One region of the Saccharopolyspora taberi genome, then DNA from elsewhere that is predicted to be linked to it. Evidence: riboswitches for the same ligand, from Rfam matches in the RefSeq annotation. Region 1 holds a riboswitch; each other region holds the start of a gene.
What was found. A riboswitch is a leader RNA that binds a small molecule or an ion and turns the genes downstream of it on or off. The one in region 1 is predicted to bind glycine.
Positions count from the first base shown of each region.

Region 2: another riboswitch for glycine. It lies ahead of gcvP (aminomethyl-transferring glycine dehydrogenase); the one in region 1 lies ahead of gcvH (glycine cleavage system protein GcvH).
Region 3: another riboswitch for glycine. It lies ahead of gcvT (glycine cleavage system aminomethyltransferase GcvT); the one in region 1 lies ahead of gcvH (glycine cleavage system protein GcvH).

Region 1 is NZ_BAAAUX010000012.1:101,345-106,820, reverse strand. Features, by position in the region: gene ABD691_RS13025 (hypothetical protein) at 1-91, shown strand, start outside; gene ABD691_RS13020 (PucR family transcriptional regulator) at 440-1,996, opposite strand; glycine riboswitch at 2,150-2,251, shown strand; glycine riboswitch at 2,252-2,345, shown strand; gene gcvH (glycine cleavage system protein GcvH) at 2,394-2,765, shown strand; gene ABD691_RS13010 (L-serine ammonia-lyase) at 2,791-4,146, shown strand; gene ABD691_RS13005 (organic hydroperoxide resistance protein) at 4,289-4,711, shown strand; gene ABD691_RS13000 (DUF202 domain-containing protein) at 4,716-5,036, opposite strand; gene ABD691_RS12995 (YidH family protein) at 5,039-5,437, opposite strand.
Region 2 is NZ_BAAAUX010000014.1:49,002-54,477, reverse strand. Features, by position in the region: gene gcvP (aminomethyl-transferring glycine dehydrogenase) at 1-2,533, opposite strand, end outside; glycine riboswitch at 2,705-2,809, opposite strand; gene ABD691_RS14320 (MerR family transcriptional regulator) at 2,910-3,476, opposite strand; gene ABD691_RS14315 (bifunctional nuclease family protein) at 3,730-4,206, opposite strand; gene garA (glycogen accumulation regulator GarA) at 4,575-5,036, opposite strand; gene gcvH (glycine cleavage system protein GcvH) at 5,153-5,476, opposite strand, start outside.
Region 3 is NZ_BAAAUX010000026.1:23,649-29,124, forward strand. Features, by position in the region: gene ABD691_RS28060 (Tm-1-like ATP-binding domain-containing protein) at 1-968, opposite strand, end outside; gene ABD691_RS28065 (hypothetical protein) at 1,301-1,453, opposite strand; gene ABD691_RS28070 (acyl-CoA dehydrogenase family protein) at 1,523-2,692, opposite strand; gene ABD691_RS28075 (TetR/AcrR family transcriptional regulator) at 2,782-3,408, shown strand; glycine riboswitch at 3,590-3,683, shown strand; glycine riboswitch at 3,684-3,784, shown strand; gene gcvT (glycine cleavage system aminomethyltransferase GcvT) at 3,892-4,995, shown strand; gene glyA (serine hydroxymethyltransferase) at 5,034-5,476, shown strand, end outside.

The DNA.
Region 1 (5,476 bases):
GCTGCTGGCCCTGCTGCGCCACTACCAGGACAACCCCGCGTCCCGCCCAGAACTCGCGACCGACCGGGCGAAGCAGGCGCTCGGGGCCTGAGGAACGCATCGCCGCCACTGAGCCAACCGTGCCCAGCAACAACGAAGTCCCCACCCACAAGGGCGGGGTTTGGTTCTCATCCCGTCGGCCTGGCGCCAGCCCGATCAGACCGTGTCAAGGGGGCACAAGCCCGGAAACCGCAGCGGGCCAACACAAACCGCCCCCTTGACGCGGTCTGATAGCCCTTGTGGAGGCCGACGGGATGAGAACCACCCCAACCGAACCGCAGCGCACAACCCCCACTCATCCCGGAGGTCTGCCGGGGGTCTGCCGGGGGTCCGGGGTCGGCGAGAGCCCCGGAAACCACCCACGCAACAGAACCCAAACCGCCACAACCCCAACCCCCCCTCACCCGTGCTGAGCCCACCGCTCGGCGAGCAACTGCACGAGCAGCGCGGCCCGCACGTCGGCATCGTCGAGATCGACATCGACCAGCTGCGTGATCCGCTTCATCCGGTACCGGAAAGTGTTCGGATGCACCCGCAGGTCGCGGCTGGCGGTCCGCGGATCGCCGGGGTGGCGCAGCCACGCGTGCAGCGTGCTGAGGTACTCGGTGCCCTGATCGCGGTCGTGCTCGCGCAACAGCGGCAGCGGTCCGAGCGAGGCGACCCCGGCGTCGGTCGACGCCCCCGCCATCCGGCTCAGCACCAGCAGGTGCCACAGGTCCTCGTACACCGCGACCCGCTTGCGCACCTGCCCGGCGCGCAGTAGCGCAAGCAGTTCGTCGGCCTCCGCGCGCGAGCGCGCGAGATCGGCGACGCCGACTGCCGTGCCCACGGCGACCAGCGGTTTCGGCTCGTCCTCGCTCGCGGTCAGCGCCGCGCGCAGCACCGGCCAGCCGCCCTGGCCGGGCCGGTCCGGCACCAGCGCGTAGAGCACGTTGCCGATCTCGGTCACCAGCGGGCGCCGCCCGACCCCGCGCGTGATCCACTCCCAGATCGCCAGCCGGTGCCCTTCCGCCTGCTCGGCAGAGGCGCTCACGCCGAGCGCGACCACCCGGTGCGGGTCCTGCGAGACCGCCAGCTCGGTCGCCGCGGTCCGCCACCGCTCGCCGCCTTCCAGCAGCTGCCGCACCTGCTCGGCCGACCGCTGCCGCTCGGCGTCGGCGACCGCGCGCCAGCGCAGCAGTTGCAGCGCGACCAGCGGCGCGGTGTCGGCGAAGGCCGTCGACCGCTCCTCGGACACCTCGCCAGGCACCACCGCCCACATCGACCCCAGCAGCTCGCCGCCCATCCGGATCGGGACCACCAGCCTGGGCAGCGTGCCGTCGCCCTGGGCGGGCACGAAGATCGCCGACCGGCCCTTGCTGAGCTGCCGGAACGTGCCCCGGGCGCGGAACTTGGCCAGCACGTCGTCCGGCTGCTTGCGGCCCATGATCGTGGAGATCCGGGCGGGGTCGGTCAGGTCCTGCCGGGCGGAGTAGGCCAGCACCTGGGAGTGCGCGTCCTCGATGGTGACCGGCGCGTCCACGACGTCGGCGACCGCGTCGGCCAGCCGGAACAGGTCGCCCAGCGGTGGGCCGCGGGTGTCGGTCTCCTGCGTCGCCGTCCCGGCCAGCGCCGCCCGGATCAGCCACACCAGCTGCGCCCACGCCGTGCCCGCCCGCACCTCGACCAGCGCGATCCCGGCCTCCTGGGCCGCGGCCACCACCGCCGGGTCGCCGGACAGCGGCGGCTTGAGCAGCAGGGCCGCCGCGCCTTCCGCCCCGCAGTCCCTGGCGAGCGCGGCTGCCTGCCCGGACCCGCGGACCGCGACGCCCAGCACCAGGTCGCCCTGGGCGGCCCGCGGCGGCTGCTCCGGCTCGGCGATGACGACGTCGCCGACGCAGTCGGTGGACTCCGGGAGGATCACGGTGCGCAGCAGCGTCGGCCCGACCCGCTCGATCAGCGCCCGGATGTCCAGCATCGTCGCCTCCTCCCCGCGGTTCCCAGCGTATGGGACCGGGCGCCCGGGAAATCGCCGGGCGAACATCCGGTGGCGGACCAGGGGCGGGCCATTGACACCTCGGCCGGCCCGTTTATCGTTTGGCGCGGAGCATGACAACCGCATACCGGCCGCAGAACCCGGGCGGGAGAGACCCTGAGCACCGCAGGTGCACCAGGGCGCCGAAGGAGCAAGACTCCCCGCAAACTCTCAGGCACCCATGACCGCTCGGGCGAGGCAACTCTGGAAAGCGCGCGCCACGGCGCCGCACCCACGGTGCAAACCGCGACGAAGCGGTGAAGCTCTCAGGTTCCGCAACAGAGGGGGAGGCCCAACCATCCCGGGCATTCCCATGCCCCCGAAAGCGACGGAGCCTCCCATGTCCCTGCCCACCAACCTGCGCTACACCGAAGAGCACGAGTGGATCGAGGACCGCGACGGCGTGGTCCGCATCGGCATCACCCCGTACGCGGCCGAGTCGCTCGGCGACATCGTCTTCGTGGAGCTGCCCGAGGTCGGCGCGCGGATCGAGGCGGGCGGCGCCTGCGGTGAGCTGGAGTCGACGAAGTCGGTCAGCGACCTCTACGCGCCGGTCACCGGCGAGGTCGTGGCGATCAACGAGTCCGTGGTGAGCGATCCCGCTCAGGTCAACGCCGATCCGTTCGGCGACGGCTGGCTGATCGAGGTCAGGGCGACCGAGACCGGCGAGGTGCTCAGCGCCGAGCAGTACGCCGAACTGACCGGGGCGTAGCCGGGCACAAGCGGAGGGCGGATCAATGGCGATCAGCGTCTTCGACCTCTTCTCGGTGGGCATCGGCCCCTCGAGTTCGCACACCGTCGGCCCCATGCGCGCGGCGGCGACCTTCGTCGCCCGGCTGCGCGGGGCGGGGCTGCTGCCCCGGGTGTCGCGGGTCAAAGCTGAGCTGTTCGGGTCGCTGGGAGCGACCGGGCACGGTCACGGCAGTCCGAAAGCGGTGCTGCTGGGGCTGGAAGGGCACGCGCCGGAGTCGGTGGACCCGGCGGCGGTGGAGCCGCGGGTGACCGAGATCCGGGAGACCGGCCGGTTGCGGCTGGACGGCGTCAGCGAGATCGCGTTCTCGCTCGATCGCGACCTGGTGATGCACCGGCGCAAGTCGCTTCCGCTGCACCCCAACGGGATGCGGTTCACCGCGTGGGACGCGGCGGGCGACGAGGTGGAGTCGGCGGTGTTCTACTCCGTCGGCGGCGGATTCGTGGTCGACGAGGAAGCGACCGGGACCGACCGGATCAAACCGGACACCACCGAGGTGGCGTGGCCGTTCCGCACGGGTGAGCAGCTGCTGGCGCACACGGCGGAGTCGGGGCTGCCGATCTCCGGGGTGATGCTGGCGAACGAGCTGTCGTGGCGCACCGAGGACGCGGTGCGCAAGGAGCTGCTGCACATCTGGCACGTCATGGCCGAGTGCGTGGCGAACGGGTGCGCCAACACCGGTGAGCTGCCCGGTGGCCTGAAGGTGCGGCGGCGCGCGGCGGCGTTGGCGGAGTCGCTGACCGAGCAGGACGACCCGATGGAGTGGGTCACGCTGTTCGCGCTGGCGGTCAACGAGGAGAACGCGGCGGGCGGCCGGGTGGTGACGGCCCCGACCAACGGCGCGGCCGGGATCGTGCCCGCGGTGCTGCACTACTACACGCGGTTCGTGCCGGGCGCCGACCAGGACGGCGTGGTGCGGTTCCTGCTCGCCGCGGCGGCGATCGGGGTGCTGTTCAAGGAGAACGCGTCGATCTCGGGCGCCGAGGTCGGCTGCCAGGGCGAGGTCGGGTCGGCGTGCTCGATGGCGGCTGCGGGGCTGGCCGAGGTGCTGGGCGGGACCCCGGCGCAGGTGGAGAACGCCGCGGAGATCGCGATGGAGCACAACCTGGGCCTGACCTGCGACCCGATCGGCGGGCTGGTGCAGATCCCGTGCATCGAACGCAACGCGGTGGCGTCGGTCAAGGCGATCACGGCGGCGCGGATGGCGTTGCGCGGCAACGGATCGCACTTCGTGTCGCTGGACAAGGTGATCAAGACGATGCGCGAGACCGGCCGCGACATGAAGGTCAAGTACAAGGAGACCGCGCGCGGCGGGCTGGCCGTCAACGTCATCGAGTGCTGAGCGCGCTTCCGGGCGCCTGATCCGTCCAGTGTGGATGGACCGGGCGCCCGGTTGTGCGTTCGGGCATACTTCCGCCAGATTGGTTGTGTGCAATTTAGTTGCACGCTACTGTTGGGCTCGTTCGACCCGAGGAGAGGAACGGATCATGACTGCGCTGTACACCGCGGAAGCCACCGCGACCGGAGCGGGCCGGGATGGCAAGGCCCGCTCCTCGGACGGGATCCTCGACCTGGATCTCGCCGTGCCGAAGGAGATGGGCGGCGCGGGCGGCGACGCCACCAACCCGGAACAGCTGTTCGCCGCCGGCTACGCCGCCTGCTTCCACGGCGCGCTCCAGGTCGTCGCCCGCCGCGCGAAGGCCGACATCACCGGCTCCGAGGTGACCGCCCGCGTGGGCATCGGCCGCAACGACGAGGGCGGCTTCGGCCTGGAGGTCGAGCTCTCGGTCAGCCTGCCGGGCCTCGACGAGGCCCAGGCCAGGAAGCTGACCGAGGAGGCCGACCAGGTCTGCCCGTACTCCAACGCGATCCGCGGCAACGTGGAGACCCAGCTGTCGCTGGCCTGACCGCTCAGACGGTAAGCACGTACACGATCCCGGTGCAGCCGCCGAGGATCGCGAGCAGCGCGACCGCGGCGGGCAGCACTGCGGCGGGCAGCGGGTGCTCGGCGCGGAGGCAGCGCTCGGTCCGCTGGTGCCTGCGCCAGGTGAACCAGGCGATCACGACCGCCAGCGGCAGCGTCAGCACGGCGCAGGCGATCCCGGCGAGCACGCTGTGGTGCAGGATCAGCCTGATGAGCACGATGAGGCCGACGACGAAGGCGAGCGTGGTGCGCAGCCACGCGAGCGTCGTGCGCTCGACCTGGAGTCCGGGGTCCCACGGGCCTGGCACGGTCAGATCCCGGTGATCAGCAGCAGGGCGCAGGCGACCACGCCGATCGCCGCCAGGCCGTAGCCGAGCAGCGGGCCGAGCCGCGGTGCGGGCAGCGAGGCGTTCGTCCGCATCGCGCGTTCGGTGGTCATCCACCGGCCGAACGCGGTCGCGCTGCACAGGACTCCGGCCAGCAGCAGGAGGATCGCCAGCACCGTCCGCAGTGGACTCGACTGGTCGGGGGTGACGGCGTTGAGCGCCTCCACCCCGACTCCGGCGGCCATCAGCGCCAGCGATGTCCGGATCCAGGCGAGGAACGTGCGCTCGTTGGCGAGCGTGAACCTCGGATCGGGGTCGCTGCCCACCGCGAACAACCGCCGTGGCCAGCGCCGATCCGGCGAACCAGTGTCCTGTGGTGCCATGCGCCAACGGTAACCCGCCCAAATGCCGCAAGCCCCTGG
Region 2 (5,476 bases), on a different contig from region 1:
AGTCGGCCAGCCGCTTGGCGACGTCGTCGACGGTGATGCCGCTGGCCTTGGTGATCGGCCGCAGGTCGAGGATGCACTCGTGGGCCACGAAGCCGCCGGTACCGGTGTAGAGCACCGGGAAGTACTCGTCGAGCCGCCGGGCCACGTAGTTGGCGGCGGCGACCGCGGTCAGGGTGGCGCGGCGCAGGCCGTCGGAGCCCATCATCCGCACGTAGGCCCACGAGATCGGCAGGATCGAGGCGCTGCCCCACGGGGCGGCGCTGATCGGGCCGACGCCGGTCTCCGGACCGGCCGCGGGCTGCAGCGGGTGGTTGGGCAGGAACGGCGCCAGGTGCGCGCGCACGCCGATCGGGCCGACGCCCGGGCCACCGCCGCCGTGCGGGATGCAGAACGTCTTGTGCAGGTTCAGGTGCGAGACGTCGGAGCCGAACTTGCCCATCCGCGCGAGGCCGATCAGGGCGTTGAGGTTGGCGCCGTCGACGTAGACCTGGCCGCCCGCGTCGTGCACCAGCCCGCAGACCTCCCGCACGGTGTCCTCGTAGACGCCGTGCGTGGACGGGTAGGTGATCATGATCGCGGCCAGGTCGTCCTGGTGCTTCCCGACGACCTCGCGCAGGTGGTCCAGCTCGATGTTGCCGGACTCGTCGCAGCGCACGACGACCACGCGCAGCCCGGCCATCACCGCGCTGGCGGCGTTGGTGCCGTGCGCGCTCGCCGGGATCAGGCACACGTCCCGCTCGGCCTCACCACGGCTGTGGTGGTAGGCGCGGATGGCCAGCAGACCGGCGAACTCGCCCTGGCTGCCCGCGTTGGGCTGCAGGCTCACCGCGTCGTAACCGGTGATCTCGGCCAGCCAGCCCTCCAGGTCGGAGACGATCTCCAGCAGGCCCTCGGCGTCCTGCGCGGGCGCGAACGGGTGCAGCCCGGAGAACTCCGGCCAGGTGATCGGCTCCATCTCGGCGGTCGCGTTGAGCTTCATCGTGCACGAGCCCAGCGGGATCATGCTGCGGTCCAGCGCGACGTCCTTGTCCGAGAGCTCCCGCAGGTAGCGCAGCAGCGAGGTCTCCGACCGGTGGGTGTGGAACACCGGGTGGGTCATGTACTCCGAGGTGCGCAGCAGACCGGCGGGCAGCGCGTCCGGGGTGCCCGCGTCGAGCTCGTCGACGTCCACCTCGTCCAGCCCGAACGCCTTCCACACCTTGGCCAGCAGGGCGCGGGTGGTGGTCTCGTCGCAGCTGACGCCCACGTGGTCGGCGTCGACGCGGCGCAGGTTCACGCCCTCGCCGCGGGCCGCCGCGACGACCTCGTCGGCCTTGCCCGGAACCCGGGCGACGACGGTGTCGAAGAAGTCGCGGTGCAGCACCTCGACCCCGCCGCGGCGCAGCCGCTCGGCCAGCACCGCGGCCATCCGGTGCGCCCTGGTCGCGATCGCGCGCAGCCCGGCCGGGCCGTGGTAGACGCCGTACATCGACGCCACGACCGCCAGCAGCACCTGCGCGGTGCAGATGTTGCTCGTCGCCTTCTCCCGGCGGATGTGCTGCTCACGGGTCTGCAGCGCCAGCCGGTACGCCTGGTTGCCGTCGGTGTCGACGCTGACGCCGACCAGCCGGCCGGGCAGCTGCCGCTCGATCCCCTTGCGCACCGCCATGTACCCGGCGTGCGGCCCGCCGAAGCCCATCGGCACGCCGAACCGCTGGGTGGTGCCCACGACGACGTCGGCGCCGATCTCGCCCGGCGGGCGCAGCAGCGTCAGCGCGAGCAGGTCGGCGGCCACCACGACCTGGCCACCGCGGTCGTGGACCTCGGCGATGACGGCCTCGTGGTCGCGGACCTCGCCGGACGCGCCCGGGTAGGCCAGCAGCGCGCCGAACAGGTCGCCCTCCGGCAGCCCGGCGACGCCCTGCGAGAGGTCGGCGACGACGACCTCGATGCCCAGCGGCTCGGCGCGGGTCCTCAGCACGGCCAGCGTCTGCGGCAGGGTGTCGGCGTCGACGACGAACCGGGCCGACTTCGCCCGGCCCGCCCGCCGGACCAGGGTCATGCCCTCGGCGGCGGCGGTCGACTCGTCGAGCATCGAGGCGTTGGCGACGGGCACGCCGGTCAGGTCGGCGACCATCGTCTGGAAGTTCAGCAGCGCCTCCAGCCGGCCCTGCGAGATCTCCGGCTGGTAGGGCGTGTAGGCGGTGTACCAGGCCGGGCTCTCCAGCACGTTGCGCAGGATCACCGGCGGGGTGACCGTCCCGTAGTAGCCGAGCCCGATCATCTCCGCGTGCGGGCGGCAGCGCTGCGCGCGGGACCGCAGCTCGGCCAGCGCCTGGGCCTCGGTCGCCGGTTCCGGCAGCGCCAGCTCCAGGTCGCGCTCGCGGATGCCCTCCGGCACCGCGTGCTGCCCCAGCTCCTCCAGCGACCCGACCCCGATCACCTCGAGCATGTGCGCGAGTTCGGCCGGCGCGGGGCCCACGTGCCGGTCGGCGAACGGGGTGCCGTGCTCCAGCGCGGCGAGCGGGATGCGGTCATGGGTCACGTCGGTCATCGCCAAAACCTCGTCTTTCACGGCGGACACAGGGTGGCAGCACACCGGTGCTGCCCTCCCCCTCTGTCAATGTCCGCGCCGCGAACGCCTGAGAGCTTCACCCGGCCGGGGGCCGGGCTTGCACCGTCGGCGGGGGCACCACGGTCGTGGTGACCCGCTTTCCAGAGGTATCTCGCCCGTGCGGTCCGGTTGGCCTGAGAGGTTGTCGGGGAGGAGTTGCTCCTTCGGCGCCGCACCGGTGCTCCTCACCGGCGCGGACTCTCCCGCGCGGGGTCAGCGATGCAGCGAAGCCTACCCGATCTCAACGGGATCCTGGGCGTCCGTTTCGCCGCATCGTTCGTGCTCCGCCCTGCCGTGCGCACAGCGGACCGATCGATCAACCGGTCTGGCGGTCCCGGCGGCGGCGGGCGAGTTCGTCGTTGACGGGGGCGACCACTTCGGCGCCGTCGGCGCGCTCGGCGGGGAACTCGTGAATCGTGCCGCTGATCTCCCGCATGGCACCGCTGACGGCGATGCCGAACACCCCCTGGCCGCCCTGCAGCAGGTCGACCACCTCCTCGGCCGAGGTGCACTCGTAGACGGTCGTGCCGTCGCTGAACAGCGTGATCCTGGCGAGGTCCTGGACTCCGCGGTGGCGCAGGTGCTCGACGGCGACCCGGATGTTGTGCAGCGAGACGCCGGTGTCGAGCAGCCGCTTGACCACCTTGAGGACCAGGATGTCCTTGAAGGAGTACAGCCGCTGCGAGCCGGACCCCGCCGCACCTCTTATGGACGGCCCGACCAGCTTGGTGCGGGCCCAGTAGTCCAGCTGGCGGTAGGTGATGCCCGCGATCTGGCAGGCGGCCGGACCGCGGTACCCCACGAGTTCGTCCGGTAGCGAGGCGTCGGGGAACAGCTCTCCCTGCTCCGCGGCAGCATCCCGGTTGGGTGCCTCCTCGACCACGCCTGCCTCCCCTCGTCCGGCTTCCGCCGACGACCGCCAAGGCCCTGCATCGACATGATCAGGGCGCCGCGAACGCCCGGGCCGCGCCTGCGCGGGCGCCGAACCACATGCTGGTCTGAATCACATGCGGGCGATTCGCGTCTCCTCGACGGTAAGCCTGCCCGGAAGACCGGTCAACGCGACGCGCGGGGAGACGAACCGGCCCCCGGCGCGGGGCGCGCCGGGGGCCGGGTAAGCCGTGGTGCCGACCGGCTCAGGTGTCGGCGCCGCGGAAGTCCTCCGGGGAGACCGAGTCCAGGAACTCCCGGAACTTCTCGACCTCGTCCTCCTGCTCGTCCGGGATGATGAGCCCGGCCTCGTCCAGCACCGACTCGTCGGCGTGGATCGGAACGCCCACCCGCAGCGCCAGGGCGACCGAGTCGCTGGGCCTGGCCGAGACCCGCACGTCCCCGTCGAAGACGAGCTCCGCGTAGAACGTGCCCTCCTGCAGGTCGGTGATGCGCACCTGCTCCAGGTCACGCCCGAGCGCCCCGATGACGTCCTTGAGCAGGTCGTGGGTCAGGGGTCTGGCGGGTCGCACGCCCTGCTGCTCCAGCGCGATGGCGGTCGCCTCCACCGAGCCGATCCAGATCGGCAGGTAGCGTTCGCCCTCGGTCTCGCGCAACAACAGGATCGGCTGGTTGGCTGGTAGTTCCACTCGCACGCCGACGACGCGCATCTCACTGCTCATCGTCAAATCGCCTCCTCCAGCGCGCCGGGGCGTGACGTCCTCCTCGAGGATCGCGCACCGGCGCCTCCGACGCTACCCGCGATACGGCGGACACGCCCATCCCTCGGCTGTCGTCCAGCCACTGCCCGGCTCGGCAGGCCGAGAACCGATACCTGAGCGCTCTTCATTGAGCAACACCCAGCACGATACACCGCCGACGGCCCTCTCCGGGTCCGCCGGAAGTCCTCGAATTCCCTGCAAGACTGCGGATTGCGGGTGAATTCGGGCGAGATCGGGATGGTCCGCCGCGAAGCGGGTTCGCGTAGTTCCCAACGACCGGGGCGGCGCCGGTTACCGGCGCCGCCCCGATGTCGGTCTCTCTCCTCGGCCTAGCGGCCCTGTCCCCCGTCGATCGGGCCGGTCAGGAACACCAACCGGAACTTCCCGATCTGCACCTCGTCGCCGTTGGCCAGCACCGAGGTGTCCACCGGCTCGCGGTTGACGTAGGTGCCGTTGAGGCTGCCGACGTCGACCACCACGAAGTCGTTGCCCTCGCGGCGGAACTCGGCGTGCCGTCGCGACACCGTGACGTCGTCGAGGAAGATGTCGCTGTCGGGGTGCCGTCCGGCGCTGGTGGTGTCCCGGTCGAGCAGGAATCGCGAACCCGCGTTCGGGCCGCGCTTGACCACCAGCAGGGCGGAACCCGCGGGCAGCGCATCGACCCCGGAAGCGGCAGGCTCCGAGGGCGCGCTCTCGGTGCTTTCCGGCTCCGAGAGGAAGGGCCTGAAGACCGAGGTGGTCTCCGGTGACTGCTCCGGCGGAACGTCGCCGGAGCCAGGGTGTTGGCTCACCTGAGCTCTCCTCTACGCGGATAGATCGTGCGAAGTGCCTTCCAACGTACCGTGTCGCACCCCGCCCCGTACGCGCGAGTCCCGACATCGGCCGAGGACACCGCCGAGATCGACGATCAGTCCTGGTCGGTCAGCTCCCGGTAGGCGTTCTCGTCGAGCAGGCCGTCCAGCGCGGCCGGGTCGCTCAACCGCAGTTCGACCATCCAGCCCTCGCCGTACGGGTCCGTGTTGACCAGCTCGGGCTCGGTGTCCAGCTTGTCGTTGACCGCGGTGACCGAACCTGCGAGCGGGGCGTAGATGTCGGAGACGCTCTTGGTCGACTCGACCTCGCCCATGGCGGCGCCGGCGTCCAGCTCGTCGCCGACACCGGGCAGTTGCACGAAGACCACGTCGCCGAGCTGCTGCTGGGCGTACTCGGTGATGCCCACGCGGACGGTGTC
Region 3 (5,476 bases), on a different contig from region 1:
CAGGCGTTGAGCTTGCCCGCGATGAACTCCGCGATCCGGCGGCACTCGTCCGGATTCGTGCGCATGAGCGTGACCTGCGGGTTGTGCACGTAGAGGTTCCGGTCGGCGTATCGCGCCGGAACCGCTTCCAGCGCACCGAAGTTCACCATGTCCAGCGCCCCGCACGAGCCGACGTACGGAACCCCGGTGCGGGCGATCGCGTCGAGCCGCTCCGGGCCCGCGCTCATCACCCCGCCCGCGACCAGGTCGCAGACCTCGGTGGTGGTGAGGTCGAGCACCGCGCCGATCAGCCCGTCGTCTACCAGCTTCTCCATCGCACGACCGCCGGTGCCGGTCGCGTGGAAAACCAGCGGGTCGTAGCGCTCCGACAGCCGGTTCGCGACCTCGGTGACGCACGGCGTGGTCACCCCGAACATCGACAGCGCCACCGCGGGCCTGTCCGCCTCCTCCGGGACCGGGTGCGCGATGGCGCCCGCCAGCGCGTGCGCGGCGTTGGCCAGAACCTGCCGGGAGATCCGGTTCAGCCCGGCGACATCGGTCACCGACGGGAACATCGCGATGTCCGTCGCGTCCACATAGGACGAAACGTCGCCGGAGGCCACCGTGGACACCATCACCTTGGGGACACCGACCGGCAGCGCCCGCATCGCGGGCGCGCACAGGGCCGTGCCGCCGGAACCGCCGAGGCCGATCACCCCGCCCACGGCGCGGCCGGGCAGGAACCGCTCGAAGGCGGTGGCCATCGCGGTGACGGCGGAGCCGCGGTCGCCGGTGAACACGGCGGCGGAGCCGTCCGGGTGGTGCGCGGCGACCTCCGCGGCGGTGACGTCGGCGGCGGCGGCTGCGCCACCGGAGGTGCTGAGGTCGACCGTCAGCACCGGCACGCCGGCCGCGGCGAGGAGGCCGGCGACGTAGCGGAGCTCGGCGCCCTTGGTGTCGAACGTGCCGGCGACGTAGGCGGTCCGCATCGCATCCTCCCGATCATCGGCGACCGGCGGCGACTCTACTGACCCGGCCGCCCCCGCCGCAGCCCGGCGATCAAGGGAGGTCGACGCACCGCGTCGACGCCCGTCGAGTCGCCAGCCGCGCCTGGCAGACCCACCAGGAGGTCGACGCACCGCGTCGACGCCCGTTGAGCCGCCAGCCGCGCCTGGCAGACCCACCAGGAGGTCGACGCACCGCGTCGACGCCCGTTGAGCCGCCAGCCGCGCCTGGCAGACCCACCAGGAGTTGTCCGCTACGTCGTCCCAGACGTTGATCCACGGCCGCCGGGCCCCGCCGGCACGGGGCCCGGTCGGGGTCAGCGGTGTCCGCCCTTGCCGAACAGCTTGTTCTTGACCTGGTCGATCTTGTGCTTGTTCTTCGGATCGGAGGCGTACTTCTTGGCCTGGTTGATCACCATCCGGCCCTGCGGGCTCTTGGCGAACTGGGCGACCTTCTTGAACAGCGACATCACGTGCTCCCCGGCATCTGGATCAGGTGCCGTCCAGCGTACCGGCGATTCGGACGTCCGCGACCACCTTCAGCCCAGCACCCCGCTGACCGAGGCGTGGCCTTTGAGCAGGTTGCGGGCGATGGTGCGGCGCTGGATCTCGTCGGTGCCCTCGAAGATGCGCAGCAGCCGCAGGTCGCGGTACCAGCGCTCGATCGGCAGCTCCCTGGTGTAGCCCATGCCGCCGTGGATCTGCAGGACGCGGTCGACGATCTCGTTGGCGCGGACGCCGCCGTAGAGCTTGGCGATGGACTGGGCGTGCCGGGAGTCCATCCCGGCGTCGACCTGCCAGGCGGCCTGCAGCACCAGCCAGCGCAGCGCCTCGATCTCCACCGCCGAGTCGGCGAGCATCCACTGGATGGCCTGGCGTTCGGCGATCGGCTCGCCGAAGGTCTCACGGCTCTTGGCGTACTCGACGGCCATCTCGACCATCCGCTCGCAGCCGCCGAGCGCCCGCGCGGGCAGCAGGTAGCGGCCCCGGCCGATCCACTGCATCGCCAGCGCGAAGCCCTTGCTCTCCTCGCCGAGGATGTTGGCGTGCGGCACCCGCACGTCGTCGAACACCAGGGCCGCGGGCTGGCGCTCGCGCTCGCCCATGATCTCGATCGGCTCGGACTTCCAGCCCATGTCCCGGTCGGCCAGGAAGCAGGTGACCCCGCCGTTGGCCCGGTCGGTCACCGCGAACACCATCGTGAAGTCGGCGTCGATGCCGCCGGTGATGAACGTCTTCTCGCCGTTGATGACCCACTCGTCGCCGTCGCGGTAGGCGGTGGTGCGCAGGTTCCGGGCGTCCGAACCCGCTCCCGGCTCGGTGATCGCGAAGCAGGACTTGCGCTCGCCCGCGATGGTCGGCAGCAGGTAGCGCTGCTTCTGCTCCTCGTTGGCGTGGTAGAGGATGTTGTCGGCGTAGCCGCCGAACCGGAACGGCACGAAGGTTCGGCCGAGCTCGATCTCGATCAGTGCCGTCAGCACCGCCGACAGACCCATCCCGCCGTACTCCTCCGGCGTCTGCACGCCCCAGAACCCGGCGGCCTTCGCCTTGGCCTGGAGCCCGGCGAGCTCGTCCGGGGTCAGCCCGCGCTCGCCCGCGCGTTCCCGCCGCAGCACCTCCGGCTCCAGCGGCACCAGCTCGCGCTGCACGAAGTTGCGGACCCAGTCGCGGATGTCGCGCTCGGTGTCGGTCAGGGAGAAGTCGACCATCAGGGCTTCCTAACTAACGACGTTAGTTTTATGGCAGCCTAGGACTGCCCCGGCGACAGCCGCAAGAGGGCGACCGATGGAGACCGACCGTGCCCAGACCCAGCAACCCCCTGCTCTCGGCCGAGCGCATCCGCCGCGCCGGCCTGGAGCTCATCGACGCCCAGGGGCTGGAGGCGCTGTCGATGCGCAGGCTCGCCGAGCACCTCGGGGTCAGAGCCGCCTCGCTGTACAACCACGTCCAGACCAAGGACCAGCTGCTGCACGAGATCGCCGACGACGTGACCGCGGGCGTCGACGTCTCCGGCTTCGCCGTCGACTGGCCGACCGGCCTGCGGACCTGGGCGCGCTCCTACCGCGCCGCGCTCGCGGCGCACCCGCACCTGGTGCCGTACCTGGCCTCCGGCCCGGCCCGCCGGGAGGCGGCGCTGCGCCGCGCCGACGCCGTCCACGGCGGCCTGACCAGCGCGGGCTGGCCGCAGCGCTACGCGACGATGATCGGCGCGTCCACCAAGTACCTGGTGGTCGGCTCGGCGATGGGCTCGTTCTCCGGGGGCTTCCCGGACGACGCCGGGGTCTACGAGGACCGGTTCCCGCACCTGGAGCGCGCGCACCTGCTCAGCAGGCACGCCGAGATCGACCAGGACAGCTTCGAGCTCGCGCTCGGCGCGCTCATCGACGGTCTCCGGCAGCTCTACACCGAGCTGACCCGGGGCTGAGCCGCCGTGCCGAGCGGAGCGGCACAGCTCCCGCGAGCCGTCCCGAGCAGCTCGGACGACCGCCGCGCGACCGGCTGGGCGGGTTCCGCCCCGACTTCGACATCACTCACCCGTCCGGTTGACGAGGTCACCCCGGCTCCGTAGCGTCCTCGCGCAGAGGGACAACTGAACACCGAGCCGACGACGTCGTGCGGGAGAGTCCCCGCCGCCGGGCGGGGCGCCGAAGGAGCAATACTCCCCGTCAAACTCTCAGGCCCAGTCACCGCGCGACATCAGGCGAACACGGAGAAAAGCAGGGGCGCGCACGCCTCTCGCCCACGGTGCAAGCCGCGGCCCGCCGCGGTGAAACTCTCAGGCCAATGACTCCGGGGAGACCGCCGACCAGCGCTAACCCGCGCGGGTCGCAGTCGCGGTCCCCCCGATATGGTTGGAGCGGACCGGCCCGACTGCCGACCGGCGCCCACCAGGAGGAGTCCCGCACCAATGTCGTCGCCTCGACAGACACCCCTGCACCAGGTCCACGAATCGCTCGGGGCCACCTTCACCGAGTTCGCGGGCTGGCGGATGCCGCTGCGCTACTCCGGCGACACCGCCGAGCACAACGCCGTCCGCACCGCAGCGGGCCTGTTCGACCTGACGCACATGGGCGAGATCCGGATCAGCGGCCCGCAGGCCGCCGAGGCCCTCGACTACGCCCTGGTCGCCAACGCCTCCGGCATCGGCGTCGGCCGCGCCCGCTACACCATGATCTGCAACGCCGAGGGCGGCGTGCTCGACGACCTCATCGTCTACCGGCTCGGCGATCAGGAGTTCCTGATCGTGGCCAACGCGGCCAACGCCGCCGTGGTCTCGGCCGCGCTCGCCGAGCGGGTCGGCGGCTTCGACGCGACCCACGAGGACGTCTCCGCCGACTACGCGCTGATCGCGGTCCAGGGCCCGAAGGCGGTCGAGATCCTGGCGCCGCTGACCGACACCGACCTGGGCGCGGTCAGGTACTACGCCGGCTACCCGAGCAAGGTCGCGGGCAGGGAAGTGCTGCTCGCCCGCACCGGCTACACCGGCGAGGACGGCTTCGAGCTGTTCACCTCCCCCGCCGACGCCCCGGCGGTGTGGCAGGCGCTGACCGACTCCGGCGCCGCGCACGGGCTCCAGCCCGCCGGGCTGTCCTGCCGCGACACGCTCCGCCTGGAGGCGGGCATGCCGCTCTACGGAAACGAACTGTCCGCCGAGCTGACCCCGTTCCACGCCAACCTGGGCCGGGTCGTCAAGCTCGACAAGACCGCCGACTTCGTCGGCAGGGCCGCGCTGGCCGCCGTGGCCGCGCAGCCCACCGCGCGCACCCTCGTCGGGCTGCGCGCCGACGGCCGCCGCGCCCCGCGGCACGGCTACCAGGTGCTCGACGCCGACGGCGCCGAGATCGGCGTCGTCACCAGCGGCGCTCCCTCGCCCACCCTGGGCCACCCGATCGCCATGGCCTACGTCGACCGCGAGCACGCCGAGCCGGGTACCGGGCTCCAGGTCGACATCCGCGGGACCAAGGTTCCCGCCGAGGTCGTGGAGCTGCCGTTCTACCGCCGCAACGCCTGACCCAGACCGACGTCGAGATCCAAATCAGGAGGCAACACATGTCGACATCCGGCCTGTTCAACAGCCAGCTTTCCGCGGTGGACCCCGAGGTCGCGGCTGCGGTGGGCGCTGAGCTGAACCGGCAGCAGACGACGTTGGAGATGATCGCGTCGGAGAACTTCGCGCCCCAGGCGGTGCTGGAGGCGCAGGGTTCGGTCCTGACCAACAAGTACGCCGAGGGCTACCCCGGCAAGCGGTACTACGGCGGCTGCGAGCACGTCGACGTCGTCGAGCAGCTGGCCATCGACCGCGTCAAGAAGCTGTTCGGCGCCACCTTCGCCAACGTGCAGCCGCACTCGGGCGCCCAGGCCAACGCCGCGGCGATGTTCGCGCTGCTCAAGCCGGGTGACACGATCATGGGCCTGGACCTGGCCCACGGTGGCCACCTGACCCACGGCATGCGGATCAACTTCTCCGGCAAGCTCTACAACGTGGTCCCGTA